DNA from 3 places in the Amycolatopsis speibonae genome. Region 1 is predicted to be linked to each of the others. Evidence: riboswitches for the same ligand, from Rfam matches in the RefSeq annotation. Region 1 holds a riboswitch; each other region holds the start of a gene.
The links. A riboswitch is a leader RNA that binds a small molecule or an ion and turns the genes downstream of it on or off. The one in region 1 is predicted to bind S-adenosylmethionine.
Positions count from the first base shown of each region.

Region 2: another riboswitch for S-adenosylmethionine. It lies ahead of thrC (threonine synthase); the one in region 1 lies ahead of ACFOSH_RS05560 (aminotransferase class V-fold PLP-dependent enzyme).
Region 3: another riboswitch for S-adenosylmethionine. It lies ahead of ACFOSH_RS17625 (methionine ABC transporter ATP-binding protein); the one in region 1 lies ahead of ACFOSH_RS05560 (aminotransferase class V-fold PLP-dependent enzyme).

Region 1 is NZ_JBHRWK010000011.1:15,356-17,593, forward strand. It holds gene ACFOSH_RS05550 (potassium/proton antiporter) at 1-227, shown strand, start outside; gene ACFOSH_RS05555 (M23 family metallopeptidase) at 370-1,053, shown strand; SAM riboswitch class IV at 1,182-1,296, shown strand; gene ACFOSH_RS05560 (aminotransferase class V-fold PLP-dependent enzyme) at 1,330-2,238, shown strand, end outside.
Region 2 is NZ_JBHRWK010000002.1:152,795-155,032, reverse strand. It holds gene holA (DNA polymerase III subunit delta) at 16-999, opposite strand; SAM riboswitch class I at 1,135-1,267, shown strand; gene thrC (threonine synthase) at 1,280-2,238, shown strand, end outside.
Region 3 is NZ_JBHRWK010000024.1:19,059-21,296, forward strand. It holds gene ACFOSH_RS17625 (methionine ABC transporter ATP-binding protein) at 1-810, opposite strand, end outside; SAM riboswitch class I at 1,023-1,113, opposite strand; gene rsmA (16S rRNA (adenine(1518)-N(6)/adenine(1519)-N(6))-dimethyltransferase RsmA) at 1,361-2,197, opposite strand.

The DNA of each region.
Region 1 (2,238 bases):
TGCACGGCGTCTACCTGGCCGAACTGCGGCTGCCGGTGGGCGCGACGATCAGCCTCCTCGTCCGCGACGGCACCGGCTTCACGCCGAACAAGAACACCCGGCTCCAGGAACGTGACCAGTTACTCGTCGTGACCACCGCCGACGTCCGTGACGCGGCCGAACGACGCCTGCGGGCCGTCGACCGCGCCGGACGCCTCGCCAGGTGGAAGGGCGAATCCGGCCACTAGGTCACTAACCGGCGCCAGTCTTTCGTCGGTTGATCTCAGAAATTTTCTTACGTGTTGTTCCCTTTTGTACTCCTTTTGGATTACTTTCCCCGCAATCGACTCCATCGAATGGGTGAGTGTCGCGGGGTAAGGAGTACGCAAGGTGACGAAACTTCCTGCACGGTTCGCCGGTCTGGGGGCCGCTGCCGCGCTCGTCGGGGTGGTTCTTTCCGCGCCGGCGGCAGCCGCGGCCGGCGCGTTCCCGGCGTTCGGGTTGCCCTTCGACACGGGCCAGTCGATCTACTCGGCGGGGATCCACTCCGACAACGGGAACTCCGGCGTGAAGAACGCCATCGACCTCAGCCCCGCCGACAAGAAGGTTCGCGCCCCGCTGGCGGGCACCGTCCGGATCCAGCACTGCGGCGGCGGCGACTGGGTGACCGTCGACCACGACGGCGGCTGGCGGACCGGGTACTACCACATGGAAGACATTTCGGTCACCGACGGCCAGAAGGTCGCCCCTGGTGACCTCCTCGGCCGGACCGGCAACGCGCTGCCCTGCGGCGGCAGCAGCACCGGCGCCCACGTGCACTTCACCCTGTGGACCCTGCCCGCGGCCGCCGCCAAGGGCGGGGACTCGCGCGACTTCGGTGTCGGTGCGGGCAACTGGAGCGGCCTCTCCTACGACGAGGTCTCGACCAAGGTCGCCGAGGCCCATGGCGAGGTTGTCGACGGCAAGACCTTCGGCGGCTGGCAGTTCACCGCGGGCACCGAGCAGTACTCGGGTTCCGCGACCGAGGTCTCTTCGCGTTCCGTCGTCCCGCTTCCCGGGCGATTCCGCGTCTGACCTCCCGTTGCCCGGCGCGGCGCGGCGCCGGGCAACGGTTCTTTTCGCTTGCGGAGTACGTGAGCGGCGTCTCAAGATGCGGACAAGGGGTGGCTTGATCGGCCGCCCATCCGCTAACTTCGTTCGTAGGTCACGAGTGTCAGCGTCAAGCCCCGGCTAGCTGACCGGCAACCCTCCTTCCGCGGTGGGGTGCCCCGGGTGAGGACCTGGCTCGTCGCGTGGTGCGACGGGCAAGCGCGGGATCCTCGTCGGGTCCCCTGGCCCGGAGGATTGACGATGACTCTCGCTCTCGAACGCACCAGCACCCCCGTCACTGTCACGGAAACCGTTGTGGAGCACGAAATCCCGACGGTGGCCTGTGCCGGTCTGCGGGTTCCGCTGGTCACCGGCGGCGACATCGGCTACGCCAACCTCGATCACGCGGCCAGTGCTCCCTGTCTGGACAAGGTGCGTGACGCTGTCGACGAGTTCCTGCCCTGGTACGCCAGCGTCCACCGCGGCGCCGGGTTCGCCTCGCAGATCTCCACCAAGCTTTACGAGCGTACGCGCGGAATCCTGCGGGACTTCGTCGACGCGCGGTCGACCGACTCCGTCGTCTTCACCCGCAACACCACCGATTCCTTCAACCTTCTCGCGCGCAGCCTGCCGAAGCACACGTCGGTCGTCGTGTTCGACACCGACCACCACGCCGCGCTGCTGCCGTGGAAGGGCCCGAACGTCCGCCGGATCCAGACTCCGCGTACTCGTCTGGCCGCGGTGTCCGCTGTGGACGAAGCGCTCGCGGACTGCCCGCAGGGTCCGCGACTGGTCGTCATCACCGGCGCCTCCAACGTGACCGGGGAACTGTTGCCGGTCAAGGAGATCGCCGCCGTCGCGCGGCGGCATGGCGCCCGGATCGCGCTCGACGCGGCGCAGCTCGCACCGCACCGCAAGATCTCCGTGCGCAAACTGGACGTCGACTACATCGCGATCTCGGGGCACAAGCTGTACGCGCCCTTCGGTGCCGGTGCGCTGATCGGCCGCGCCGACTGGCTGCGCGCCGCCCAGCCGTACCTCGCCGGTGGCGGCGCGACGAAGCTCGTCACCCGCGACTCCGAAGACCTCGGCGTGGTCTGGAATTCCGGTGCCGAGCGGCACGAAGCCGGTTCCCCCAACACCGTCGGCGTCTACGCGCTCGGCGTCGCC
Region 2 (2,238 bases), on a different contig from region 1:
GGCCCTTCGCCATGTTCAGCGGCTTGTGCCGTGGGCGTCGACGACCTGCAGGACGGCACGTTCCAGCGCGTACTCAGGGTTGGCCGCAGCACCCTTGACCTCGGCGTTGAGCCGGGCGACGACCCGCATCGCGGTGGCGAGACCGTCCTGGCCCCAGCCACGGGCCTGCCCCTGCGCCTTGCGCACCTTCCACGGCGGCATCCCCAGCTCGCCCGCCATCTGGTTCGGGTTCCCGCGGCCGGCACCGGACACCCGCGCGATCGTCCGCACTGCGTCGGCCAGAGCATCCGCGACCAGCACATGCGGAACACCCAGCTGCATCGCCCAGCGCAGCGATTCCAGGGCCGCCGCCATGTCGCCGGCGACGGCCTTCTCGGCGACGGCGAACCCGTTCACGTCCGCACGGCCCCGGTGGTAGCGGCGGACCGCCTGCTCGTCGACCGTTCCACCGGCGTCCGCGACGAGCTGGGTCGCGGCCGACGACAGCTCGCGCAGATCCGAACCGACGGCGTCGATCAGCGCGAGCACGGCCGCACCGTCGATCTTCCCGCCGACCCGGCGGACCTCGTTGCGGACAAAGGATTCCCGCTCGGCGGCCTTGGTCAGTTTCGGGCATTCGACGATCTCCGCCCCGGCCTTCTTCAAGGCCGCGGGAAGCGCCTTCGCGGCCTTGCTCCGGCCGCCTCCGCTGTGCACGACGACGAGCACGATGCCGTCGGCGGGCGCCTTGACGTAGGCCATCACCCCGTCGGAGAGCTCCTGCGAGATGTCGTGCGCGGATTCGAGGACGATCACCCTGCCCTCGGCGAACAGCGAGGGGCTGACCATCTCCGCGAGGGCGGGGACTGTGAGGTCCGACACCCGGATCCGGGTGAGATCCGCCGTCGGGTCGGCCGCTTTGGCCGCGTCCGAAGAGGCGCGGACCGCGCGTTCGATCAGCAGCTCTTCCTCACCGAGAACCAGGACCAGCGGCGATGGGGCGGAAGCTTGCGTCGTCACGGTGACGATCCTCCCACTCCTCCTCTCGTGTGCTTTGTCCGGTGATGTGTTCCGGGCACGGTGGCCCCACCTGAGGCTCATGTCGTACGGTGTTGGCGAGGCGACGCGATCATGCGCGTGCCGACAATCGAATACCGCTCATCCAGAGGGGCAGAGGGAACGGCCCGATGAAGCCCCGGCAACCGGCGTCAGCCTGTCATTCCGCGATCGCGGGATAGCTGACGAACACGGTGCCAATTCCGGCCCGCCACGGCGGGGCAGATGAGGAAAGGACCTCGCGATGACCGCAACCCTCGGCACGACCTCCACCACCAAGACCCCGGATCTCGGACCGGCCGTCGAACTGGTGTCGAAGGAAGAGGGACACCGGCAGCCGCTCGCCCCCGAATTCGTTTCCGCCGAAGACTTCTCGCCGCTCGAAGTCGCCTACGACTTCGGCCGCGTGCGCCGTGAGGACATCGAAGCCGGGCCGAAGAACATCTGGCGCTACAAGAAACTCCTTCCCGTTCCCTCGAACGTCGAAGAAATCCCCAACACCGAGCCCGGCGCCACCCGGCTCGTCCAGGCCGACAGGCTCGCGAAAGCGTTGGGTGTCAAGAAGGTCTGGGTCAAGGACGACACCGGCAATCCCACCCACTCGTTCAAGGACCGCGTGGTCGCCGTCGCGCTGGCGGCCGCGCGCGAGTTCGGGTTCGACGTGCTCGCTTGTCCGTCGACCGGCAACCTGGCCAACGCGGTCGCCGCCGCGGCCGCCCGCGCCGGCTGGCGGTCGGTCGTGCTGATCCCGAAGACCCTCGAGCGCGCCAAGATCCTCACCACCGCCGTGTACGACGGCGACCTGATCGCGGTCGACGGCAACTACGACGACGTGAACCGGCTCGCCACCCAGCTCGCGGCCGAGCAGGAAAGCTGGGCGTTCGTCAACGTGAACGTCCGGCCCTACTACTCCGAAGGTTCCAAGACCCTGGCCTTCGAGGTCGCCGAACAGCTCGGCTGGCGGATTCCCCCGCAGATCGTGGTGCCGATCGCCTCCGGTTCCCAGCTCACCAAGGTGGACAAGGGTTTCCGCGAGTTCGGGCAGCTCGGCCTCGTCGACGAAACGCCGTACAAGGTGTTCGGCGCGCAGGCCACCGGCTGCTCCCCCGTCTCGGCTGCCTTCCGCGCGGGTCACGACGTCGTCCAGCCGGTCAAGCCGGACACGATCGCCCGGTCGCTGGCGATCGGCAACCCGGCCGACGG
Region 3 (2,238 bases), on a different contig from region 1:
CGCGCCGACCGATGCGAAGCCGACAAGCACGACGTCCACCGCGCGGTCGTACTTCGAAGCCTGCGCCCGGCCGGTCTCGATGGAGGGCAGCAGCGCCTGCGCGGTCCGGCTGTTCGGGTCGGAAACCAGGTCGAGCACGGATCCGCGTTCGATGATCGCCCCGGCCTCCAGGACCGCGACGTCGTCGCAGACACGGCGAACGACACCGGCGTCGGGAGTGGTGAGCAGCACGGTGACTCCGAGCTCGGCACGCGCACGGTCGAGCACGGTCAGGACCGCGCCGTACTCCTCGGGCTGCACACCCGCGGTCGGGTCGTCGGCCAAGAGCACGGACGGCCCGGCGGCCAGGGCCTTGGCGATGGCCACCCGGCGCAGCTGCCCCTCGGACAGGTCGCTCGGCCGCTGCCCTGCCCGGGGAGTGAGCCCGACCAGGTCGAGCAGGTTGCCGACCCGGTTGCGACGCTGCGGCCCATCGAGGCCGAGTTGCTCGAGCGGAGACGCGATGTTGCCGGCGATGGTGCGTTCGGCGAGCAACTCCGGTTTGGTGCTCACGACACCGACCTGACGGCGGATTTCGCGCAGCCGACGGCCGTCGAGGGTCCCAGTGTTGAGTCCGTCGAGGCGGACGACGCCTCGGTCGGGACGCTCCTGAAGCCCGATGCAACGAGCGAGGGTCGACTTGCCGGAGCCAGCCGGACCGACGACTCCGAACAGCGAGCCAGCCTGGATGTCCACGCTCACATCGCGCAGGGCGACGACGGGATTTCCGTTGAGGGGAAAGGACTTGGACAAGTTTTCGACAGTGATCACGAAAGGCTCCATGCAAATGGGGCGCCGCTTCTTTCGAGCGCGCCAACCGTCACCGAGTAACCGTCCGGAAACGGACGGATTTCAGAGGTAAGGGAAAAGACTCAGGCAGTAACGGTGGAGCGTCGACACGCACTTACCGTGCGGCGACCTTCATCAACGACACGTCGCCTGGTCAGCAGGAGCGGGTGGGTGACCCTGTTCATTAGGCACAGCCTCCATCGGTCCTGGCGGTAGCACCTGCCCTGTGGAGGGTGGTTGCTGCGACTTCGGCGAGCCAGGTCTCTCAGTCGCTCGGGATGGCTTACTGAGTAAAACCGATCCCACTGGATGAAAGCAAGCACGTAGGCGCAGATCACACGTCTGGTCGCGTCCACGATACAGGAACTGCTGTCCATATTTTGAGACAGCAACAGATACCTTTGTGCTACGACAAGGCCGCTGCCTGCTAAGACAGGAGTGGATCATGCAGATCGAGAAGAGGATTTACGCGCTCGTGCTGATATCGGCCGGCTCGCGTTCACGCGGTGCCGGTCACACCTGCAACAGGTGGTCAGCCCGCCGCCGCGGCGATCCGGGCGAACTGATGAACATCCAACTGCTCTCCGCGGGTCTTGGGGTCGATACCCGCTTTCTCGAGCAACTCCCCCGCGCGTTCGGCGGAGCCCGCCCATGACGCCAACGCCGCACGCAGAGTCTTCCGCCGCTGAGAGAAGGCGGCATCGACCACCGCGAACAAACGCTCACGCTCCACGGACGACACCACGTCGCCCCGTTCGAAAGCGACCAGTGCGGAGTCCACGTTCGGAACAGGCCAGAACACGGCGCGAGGCACCGCGGCGACCTTGCGCGCCTTTCCGTACCACGCGAGCTTGACGCTGGGCACGCCATAAGTCCGGCTCCCCGGACCGGCCGCCATCCGGTCCGCGACCTCGGTCTGGACCATCACGAGACCGCTGGTGAGCGACGGCAGCCCGGCGAGCAGGTGGAGCACGACGGGGACGGCGACGTTGTACGGCAGATTCGCGACGAGCGCCGTCGGCCGCGCGGGCAAGTCCTCCACCGTGATCCGCAGAGCGTCCGCCCTGACGACCGTCAGCCTTTCGGCCCCGCCCCGCTCGGCCACGGTATTCGGCAGCCGCCCGGCCAGCACGGGATCGATTTCGACCGCGACGACCTCGGCGCCGGTCGCGAGCAGGCCGAGGGTCAACGAGCCGAGGCCCGGCCCGACCTCCAGCACGACGTCACCTTCACCAACCCCCGAAAGGTCCACGATGCGGCGCACCGTGTTCGGGTCGTGCACGAAGTTCTGGCCGAGCTTCTTGGTCGGACGCACGTCCAGCTCGGCCGCCAGCGCCCTGATCTCCGCAGGACCGAGCAGTTCAGTCACCTGACGATCGTAACCAGCCCCCGGTAGGCCACGATTGGCCG